Regions from separate parts of the Desulfocurvus vexinensis DSM 17965 genome, predicted to be linked through region 1. Evidence: predicted binding sites of a transcription regulator. Region 1 holds the regulator's gene; each other region holds the start of a gene.
The links. Region 1 encodes sigma-54, which starts transcription at its own class of promoters, with help from an activator protein. Its sites were predicted from a motif close to CTGGCACGGNNNNTGCTT; they were not measured.
Positions count from the first base shown of each region.

Region 2: a site for sigma-54 is predicted at 960-977, ahead of nifJ (pyruvate:ferredoxin (flavodoxin) oxidoreductase). Genes of this name have one in related genera too.
Region 3: a site for sigma-54 is predicted at 989-1,006, ahead of ispD (2-C-methyl-D-erythritol 4-phosphate cytidylyltransferase). Genes of this name have one in related genera too.
Region 4: a site for sigma-54 is predicted at 1,310-1,327, ahead of G495_RS0103145 (LeuA family protein). Genes of this name have one in related genera too.

Region 1 is NZ_JAEX01000005.1:221,653-223,848, reverse strand. Features, by position in the region: gene hpf (ribosome hibernation-promoting factor, HPF/YfiA family) at 1-194, opposite strand, end outside; gene rpoN (RNA polymerase factor sigma-54) at 303-1,757, opposite strand; gene lptB (LPS export ABC transporter ATP-binding protein) at 1,961-2,196, opposite strand, start outside.
Region 2 is NZ_JAEX01000011.1:85,074-87,269, reverse strand. Features, by position in the region: gene nifJ (pyruvate:ferredoxin (flavodoxin) oxidoreductase) at 1-872, opposite strand, end outside; gene G495_RS0109410 (sigma-54-dependent transcriptional regulator) at 1,364-2,196, opposite strand, start outside.
Region 3 is NZ_JAEX01000002.1:471,002-473,197, forward strand. Features, by position in the region: gene ispD (2-C-methyl-D-erythritol 4-phosphate cytidylyltransferase) at 1-815, opposite strand, end outside; RNA gene rnpB (RNase P RNA component class A) at 890-1,247, opposite strand; gene G495_RS17760 (C4-type zinc ribbon domain-containing protein) at 1,305-2,183, opposite strand.
Region 4 is NZ_JAEX01000002.1:46,032-48,227, forward strand. Features, by position in the region: TPP riboswitch at 17-121, opposite strand; gene G495_RS0103145 (LeuA family protein) at 157-1,263, opposite strand; gene nifH (nitrogenase iron protein) at 1,606-2,196, shown strand, end outside.

The sequences.
Region 1 (2,196 bases):
AAGGCCGAGAGGTTGTTGTCGTCCCAGGTGAGCACCACGTCCGCCTTCTGGCGGAACTTCTCCACGGACAGGTTGATTTGCAGTTCGGCGTTGTCGGTGCCAGCGTACTTGATCAACTTCTCGAACCGCGCGGTGGCGTACTTCCTGAGGTGGTCGGAGGGTTCGAAGTTCTTGAAGTTGAAATTGATCTGCATGGGCTGTCCTCCTGTCTTGGGTGACACAACGGCACTGGTCGGGCGGGTTTCCGCCAATTCCAGTGTAGAGCGAAACCGGGCCGAAATAAAGGGCTAGTCGGCGCGGGATCAAAAAACCTGCTTGCGCTTGGAGGAGGAGCGGACGCCCAGGGCCGTGCGGTATTTGGCCACCGTGCGCCGGGCGATGTTGACCTTGAGGGTGTCCTTCAGGTGGTCGGCGATCTTTTCGTCGGACAGGGGGTGGCGCGGGTCCTCGCCACTGATGAGCTGCTTGATGAGCGCCTTGACCGACTCCGAGCCCACCTGGGAGCCGTCGTCCATTTCCAGGGCGCTGTTGAAGAAGAACTTCAGCTCGAACACGCCGTGGGGCGTGGCCACATACTTGCTGGTGGTGATGCGGCTGATGGTGGACTCGTGCATCTCGATGTCGTCGGCGATGTCCTTGAGAATCAGCGGCTTGAGGGCCGTGACCCCGCGGCGGAAGAAGCCGTCCTGGAAGCGCACGATGCTCTCCACCACCTTGTAGAGCGTGCGCTGGCGCTGGAACAGGCTCTTCATCAGCCACACCGCCGAGCGCATCTTCTCCTGCACGTACTCCTTGTCCTTGGAGTTCTTGGCCAACAGCCCGTCCATGTAGAAGGAATTGAGCTGGAGCCGGGGCAGGCCCTCCTCGTTGAGCACGATGACGAAATCGCCGTCGTACTCGTAGACGTACACGTCGGGGCTGACGTACTGCGGCTCCCCGCCGCCGTAGCTGGAGCCGGGCATGGGGTCCAGGGTCTGGAGCAGGTCGAGGTATTCCTTGAGCTGGTCCATGGTCAGGCGGAACTTGCGGGCCACGGGCTTGAAGCGGCCCTTCTCCAGGTCTTCCAGGTGTTCGCTGACCAGCTCGATGAGAATGGGGTCGTCGTAGCCCAGGACTTCGATCTGCACCAGCAGGCATTCGCGCGGGTCGCGCGCGGCAACGCCCACCGGGTCCAGCCGCTGGATGCGCCGCACCACGGCCTCCACCTGGGCCGTGCTGGCCCCGGCCATGGCGGCGATCTCCTCGCTGCTGGCCTGCAGGTAGCCGTGCGAGTCCAGGTTGCCGATGACCACCTCGCTGATGGCCACGTCCCGGGGGCTGAAATCCGACAGGCGGATCTGCCACTCCAGGTGGCTTTCCAGCGAGGGCTTCACCGACAGGCGGGCGTCGTAGGCCATGCCCTCCTCGGGCACCTCGGACTCGCGCATCAGCGCCTGGCGCGACGAGCTGGAAAACTCGCCCAGGTAGTTCTCCCAGTCCGCATCGCGCGCAATATCGCGCTCCACGGCCTCGTCGCCCTGGGCCGGGCGCTCGGGCTCGGCGGCGGCCTCGAAGGCGTCCTTGCCGTCGCGCTCGGCGGTGTCCTCGAAGGCTTCCTCGGCCTTTTCATCCAGCAGGGGATTTTCGAGCAGCTCCTGCTGGACCACGTCCAGCAGTTCGAGGCGGGAAAGCTGAAGCAGCTTGATGGCCTGCTGCAGCTGGGGCGTCATCACCAGCTGCTGCGAAAGCTTCATCTGCTGTCTGAGTTCAAGTCCCATCGTTGCCCGTCGTGTTCAGGTGCTGGATGTGCCGGGCCCCGGGGCGCCCGCAGGGGCGCCTTATCCGCCGGAGCGGCCAAAAGCCCCCGTCCGGCGGGGCCTGCCTTGCGCGACACGGCCAGACCATGCCACAGACGCACAGGCCTTGCAACTCAAATGGCAAGGATTTTGTATAGGCAAGGAAGCGCAGGAACTGCGCAAGATTAGAGGCTGAAGGCCTCGCCCAGGTAGACCTGGCGGGCCTGGGGGTTCTCGCAAATCTCCACGGGCGTGCCCGAAAGGATGACCCGGCCCTCGTAGACCAGATAGGCCCGGTCGCAGATGCGCAGTGTTTCCCGCACGTTATGGTCGGAAATGAGCACCCCGATGCCGCGGTCCCGCAGCCCGCGCACGATGCCCTGGATATCGTCCACGGCGATGGGGTCGATGCCCGCGAAGG
Region 2 (2,196 bases), on a different contig from region 1:
TTCAGGTAGTTGACCACCTCTTCCAGGGTCTCGCAGCCCGAGCCCATGGCGATGACCACGCGCTCGGCCTCGGGATGGCCCACGTAGTCGAACAGGCGGTACTTGCGCCCGGTGATGGAGGCCACCTTCTTCATGTTGGCGGCGACGATGCCCGGCAGCTCGTTGTAGTAGGAGTTGGCGGCTTCGCGGCCCTGGAAGTAGATGTCGGGGTTCTGGGCGGTGCCGCGGATCTCGGGGTGCTCGGGGTTCACGCCCCGGGCGCGGAAGTCCTCGATGGCCTGCCAGTTGACGATCTTTTTGATGTCCTCGTAGTCGATGACCTCGATCTTCTGGATCTCGTGGGAGGTGCGGAAGCCGTCGAAGAAATGCAGGAAGGGCACGCTGGAGTCGATGGCCGACAGGTGGGCCACCAGGGCCATGTCCATGGCCTCCTGCACCGAGCCCGAGGCCAGCATGGCGAAGCCGGTCTGGCGGCAGGCCATGACGTCCTGGTGGTCGCCGAAGATGGACAGGGCGTGGGCGGCCACGGCGCGGGCGGTGACGTGGAACACGCCGGGCAGCAGCTCGCCGGAGATCTTGTACATGTTGGGAATCATCAGGAGCAGGCCCTGGGAGGCGGTGAACGTGCTGGTCAGCGCGCCACCGGCGAGCATGCCGTGCACCGCGCCCGCCGCGCCCGCCTCGGACTGCATCTGCTTCACGTCGCAGGTCTGCCCGAACAGATTCAGGCGGCCCTGGGCGGCCCAGTCGTCGGCCAGCTCGCCCATGGGCGTGGACGGAGTGATGGGGTAGATGGCGGCGCAGTCGGACAGCGCATAGGCGATATGCGCGGCCGCGGTGTTGCCGTCCATCGTCTTCATGTTTTTCGACATAGGTACCTCTCCTTTATGATTGGAAACACAGAGGACGTCAGGTGCGTGTCTGCCCCGGCCCGCGCGGGCCCGGCTCGTGGCGCCCGCAAACAAGAACCGTGCCAGCCTTCGGCGAGCGTGTGGTAGTACGAACGGGGACTGTTTGTCCACTCAAACAACGCTCGCCGCCCCCGCCCAGGGACCCCGTCGTCCGAAAAAACGGACACCTCGGGCCCATATCCATCTTCTGACCGAGAACAAGGAGCATATCAAGTCAATAATCGGTGAATGGCGGCTTTGGCTCGGCGACCGTCGCGGCCCCTGCGGTACGCGCCCGGGGCGGGGCGCCTCGGCGCCTGTGGCGCTCCCCGCCAAAGAAGCCCTTGGCCCGCGCGGGCCCGGAGCGGCCAGGTTCTGTCCGTCTCCGGCCAGGGCCGTGGTCCGTCCACCCACCCGGGCGCGGACGGGGCGCTCCCGGGCGGCTGCCCCCGCCCCGGCACGGGCGGGGCGCCCTACTCCGGGGCCTGGCCGATGCCGTTCTTCTTGAGCAGGGCGTAGAAATGCGAACGCGACAGGCCCGAGTCGCGCAGGATGGCCTTGATGTTCGTGCCGTGCATGGCCAGCAGGTATTCCAGGTAGCGCCGCTCCATCTCGTTCTTGAACTCCTTGAGCGCGGGCGTGCGGCGGGCGAAGAAGGCGTCCATGGCCCCGGCGACGGCGTCGCAGGCGCCCTGGGGCCCGGCCTGCGGGGCCTCGGGCGCCGGGGCGGCCTGGGGGTCCCCGGAAACCGACGCGGCCTGCGGGGCCGGGGCGGGCCCGGCGGCCCCGGGCCGGGGCTCCGGCTGGCGCTCCGCAGGGCGGCCCAGGGAGGCCTTGGTGACCTGGATGCGGATCTCCTGGGGCAGGTGCATGGCGTACAGGGTGCGCTCCTCCCCGGCGGCCACGCAGGCGCGCTCCAGCACGTTGAACAGCTCGCGCACGTTGCCCGGCCAGCGGTAGGCCGCCAGGACCTCGAAAAAGTCCGACCCGAAGCCCTTGAGGGGCATGCCGTACTGCTCGCACAGGCGGCTGACGTGGAACATGGCCAGGGGCTTGAGGTCGGCCTTGCGCGTGCGCAGCGGCGGCAGGTGGACGCTGATGGTCTTGAGCCGGAAGAGCAGGTCCTCGCGGAAGGTCCCGGCCTGGACCATGGCCTCGAGGTTGCGGTTGGTGGCGGCCACGATGCGGAAATCGCTCTCCACCTCGCGCGTTTCGCCCACGGGGCGGAAGCGCTTTTCCTGGAGCACGCGCAGGAAGGATTTCTGCAGCGCCAGGGGCATCTCGCCCACCTCGTCCAGGAAGAGCG
Region 3 (2,196 bases), on a different contig from region 1:
CCGTCGGAGTGGGCGACGACCTCCGGCCCGCCCTGGATGGGCACCGTGCCCAGGACCATGGGCCGCCCGGGGCCGTACTTGTGGACATCGTAGCCCCAGCCGGTGACGGGCACGCGGGGCGCGGGGTGCGGGGCGAGCATGCGCAGGTCCTCCGGGGTGGTGATCTTCACGTTGGCCTCCTCGCCGGGCACCACGGCCACCTCCAGGCCCAGGGCCTCGACCATGGACGCGTCGTCGGTCACGTCCTGCCCGTGGCGGGCGCAGTGCTCGTGGGCGGCCAGCAGGTCGGCCAGGACGAAGGCCTGGGGCGTCTGCACCGCCGCCAGCTCCGCCCGGGGCAGGGTGGCGGCCACGCGGCCCCCGGCCACGCGCTTGACCGTATCCTTCACGGGCACGGCGGGAATGGCCGCGCGGGCGCCCGCGTCCAGGGCCGCCAGCAGCGCCGTGACCAGGGCGGCGGAGGCGAAGGGCCGCGCCGCGTCGTGGACCAGCACCCGCATGCAGCCCGGGGGCAGCGCGGCCAGGGCGGCGGCCACCGAATCCTGGCGGCGCGCCCCGCCCGGGGCGAAGCGCAGGGGCAGGCCGGGGTCCTCGGCGGCGGCCAGGGCCTCGGCCTCGGCCCGGGCCCGCTCGAAATCGGCGGCGGGGAAGGCCAGCACCAGCCCCTGGACCCCGGCCACGCGGGCCAGGGTGCGCACGCTGGCCCAGTACAGCGGCGCCCCGCGCCAGGGCAGGAACTGCTTGCCCGTGCCGAGCCCGGCGGCGGCCATCCGCGTGCCGCTGCCAGCGGCCAGAACCACGGCCCATGTGCTCATCGCACCTCCCGGATGCGCTGCGGGCGCGCCGGGGGGATGCCCCCGGGCGCGCCCGGCTGTGTAGTCGTCGAAGAAATGGGAGCCGGACTGTAAGCCGGGTTCTGTTCCCCTTTCGGGGTGGCCATCATTCCTCTAGGACGACGGTTGCCCGCCGCCTCAAGCAGCCTACCCGAAGGCATCGGCCGGGCCAGCCTCGATCGCCTTCCTATTTGGCCTTGCTCCGGACGGGGTTTGCCGAGCCGGCCAGGTCACCCTGGCCGCTGGTGGGCTCTTACCCCACCGTTTCACCCTTACCCTCCGAGGAGGGCGGTTTGCTTTCTGTGGCACTTTCCGGGGATTTCGCCCCCTGGACGTTATCCAGCGTCCTGCCCTGCGGAGCCCGGACTTTCCTCTCCGGCCCTTGCGGGCCGCGGCGATGGCCCGTCCGGCTCCCAAATATCCAGCTAAGTCCGCCCGGCTCCGCAGTCCAGGGCCGGGCGGAAGCGCGGGTCAGCGGTCATCGCTGTCCGCGTCGTGGTCGTCGGGGCCGTCGTGGTCGTCGGAGTAGCGGGGCTCCTCGTCGTACCCGGCGTCGTCGGGCCCGGCCTCGTCCTCGTCATCGACCATGGGCACGATGGTGCGCGCGGCGGCGGCGGCCAGGTTGGAGTCGCAGGCCTGGAAGTGCTCGCACCAGTAGATCAGGCGCTGGCAGTTGGGGCACGACAGGATGGTTTCGCCCTTTTGCAGGTCGTTGAAGGCCTGGGGCGGAATCTGGATGAAGCAGCCCGAGCACACGCCCGCCGTCACCGGCACGATGACCGGGTTGGAGATGCGCTCGCGGATGAACTCGTAGCGCTTGAGCACCGGGCCGGGCACGACCACGCAGGCATCCTCGCGCTCCTTTTGCAGCTCGGCCAGGCGCTTGCGGGCCGAGGCCGAGCGCTTCTTCAGGTTGCCCTGGTACTCGTCCAGGCGGGCCGTCAGCTCGGCGTGCTCCTTTTGCAGCTCGTCGAGCAGGGTGGTCTGGCGCTCCAGCTCTTCGGCCAGGGCGACCTTCTCTTCCTCGCGGTTGCGCGTGGCCTTCTCCATGTTGTCCATCTCGCGCATCATGGCGTGGTATTCGCGGGTGTTGCCAGCCATCATGAGCTTATTCTTGCTCTTCTTGATGCGCGAGGTGTTGTCGTCGATCTCCAGGTCCAGCCGCTTGCGCTGGGTCTGGAGGATGTCGAGCTTGTCTTCGAGCACGGCCTTGCGCTCGAGGAATTCGGCGTTCTTGGCCTCCAGTTCGGCCAGCTCGCGGGGCATGCTGCCCAGTTCCTCTTCGAGGACGAGGATCTCGCCGTCCACCTTCTGGAGCACGACGAGTTTTTCGATCTGTTCGAGGTACATGCTCAAGGGGCTA
Region 4 (2,196 bases), on a different contig from region 1:
GCCACGGGTGTGCAGGCTGCTTCGGAACCGGCTTCCCTACGGCAGAATGATCTGCATCAGGTTCGGAGGGTCGGGACGGGCGTCCCCTCTCAGCCCCTGCGGGGCTCCCCTAGCGCGAGGTGAAGGTATGCCCTTCGCGGGGCGATGTAAAGCGGGCTATGCGCCGATGGCGGCGGCCAGTTCGGGGTCCGTCAGCGGGCGGCCCAGGGCCGTGGCGGTGCTGCGCACGCGCCGGACGGCCTCGCCCACGGCGGGCTCCGGGGCGGCGCCCCGGCCCATGCGGTCCATGGCGGCGGCCACGGCGGCGCGCCCGCTCTTGGCGCCCAGGCGCACCTGGCGCGCGCCCTCGGGGGCGCCCACGGCCCCGGGGGGGAAGGGCTCGAACAGGGCCGGGTCGCGCAGCATGCCGTGGGCGTGCAGCCCGCTTTCGCAGGCGAAGATGTCGCGCCCGCAGATGGGCTTGTCGCGCGGGATGGGCACGTCGGCCACGGCGCTGACCAGCAGGCAGGCCTCGCGCACGGCGCGCAGGTCGTAGGCTGCCGTGCCCCGGCGCAGGGTCAGGAACGAGGCCACCTCCTCCAGGCGGGCCACGCCCGTGCGCTCGCCAAGGCCCAGCACGCTCACGTCGGCCCACTGCGCCCCCGCGCCCAGGGCGCTCAGGGCGTTGGCCGTGGCCATGCCGAAGTCGTCGTGGCAATGCACGCCCACGGCGCCGGGAAAGACCTGGCGCACCAGCCCCACCAGCCGGGCGGAGCCCATGGGATCGAGCACGCCCACGCTGTCGGCCAGGCGCACGCGGTCCACGCCCAGGCGCGCGCAGTGGCGCGCGACCTCCAGCACGAAATCCTCGTCGGCGCGCGAGGCGTCTTCCAGGCCGACGGACACGTGGGCCATGCCCCGGTTGCGGGCCAGGGGGATGACGTTGCGCATGCAGCGCAAAAGCGCCTCGCGCGAGGTGCCCAGGCGCGCGCCCAGGTGCGCGTCGGATACGGGCACCCCGATGTTCAGCCGCGTGGCCCCGGCGGCGGCGGCCAGCTCCACGTCGGCGGCCTTGAGCCGCGACCAGACCGCGAGCTGCGTGGGCGCCACCAGCCCGCGCGCCCAGGCCAACAGCTCGCCCAGCCCCTCCTGCCCGGCCCACCCGGCCTCGATCTCCTCGACCCCGGCCCGGGCCAGCAGTTTCATGATCTCCCGCTTGGCGGCGGTGTCGAAGTAGACACCGTAGGTCTGGGCGCCCTCGCGCAGGGTGGTGTCGATCAGCATGTGCGGCTCCTTTTGCGGAAATGTCATTTGCGGCTGTCAGGGGGCATTGCAGGGATGGTGCCAGCGCGGGCCTGCGCGCTGTTCCTAGTTTTTACAGTGTGTTACTGGCATGGGCCCCTGCTCTGCCGGGGCTGTGAGGCGACAAAAAGGTAGACTCCTACGCTTTTGTAGGGCCGGGGGCGCTGCTTTTGTAGCCTTTTGGGGTCTGTGGTCGGCATTGAAACATTAAGAGTTAATAAAAACAGATTGTTAATACTGTGTTGCGGCTCTGGCACGGCCTTTGCCCTAGCCCGGGCAAGACACCGACACATCCCCGAGCACTTTCAACCTGGGAGGCAAGCAATGCGAAAGGTAGCCATTTACGGAAAGGGCGGCATCGGCAAGTCCACCACCACGCAGAACACGGTGGCCGGGCTGGCCGAAATGGGCCGCAAGGTCATGGTCGTGGGTTGCGACCCCAAGGCGGACTCCACCCGCCTGCTGCTGGGCGGCCTGGCCCAGAAGTCCGTCCTGGACACCCTGCGCGAGGAAGGCGAGGACGTGGACCTCTCCGATATCCGCAAGCCGGGATTCGGCGGCACCTGGTGCGTGGAGTCCGGCGGCCCCGAGCCGGGCGTGGGCTGCGCCGGGCGCGGCATCATCACCTCCATCAACATGCTGGAGAACCTGGGCGCCTACGAGGAGTCCGAGGGCCTGGACTACGCGTTCTACGACGTGCTGGGCGACGTGGTCTGCGGCGGCTTCGCCATGCCCATCCGCGACGGCAAGGCCGAGGAGATCTACATCGTGTGCTCCGGCGAGATGATGGCCATGTACGCGGCCAACAACATCTGCAAGGGCATCATGAAGTACGCCCAGTCGGGCAGCGTGCGCCTGGGCGGGCTGATCTGCAACTCGCGCAACGTGGACAACGAAAAGGAGATGATCCAGGAG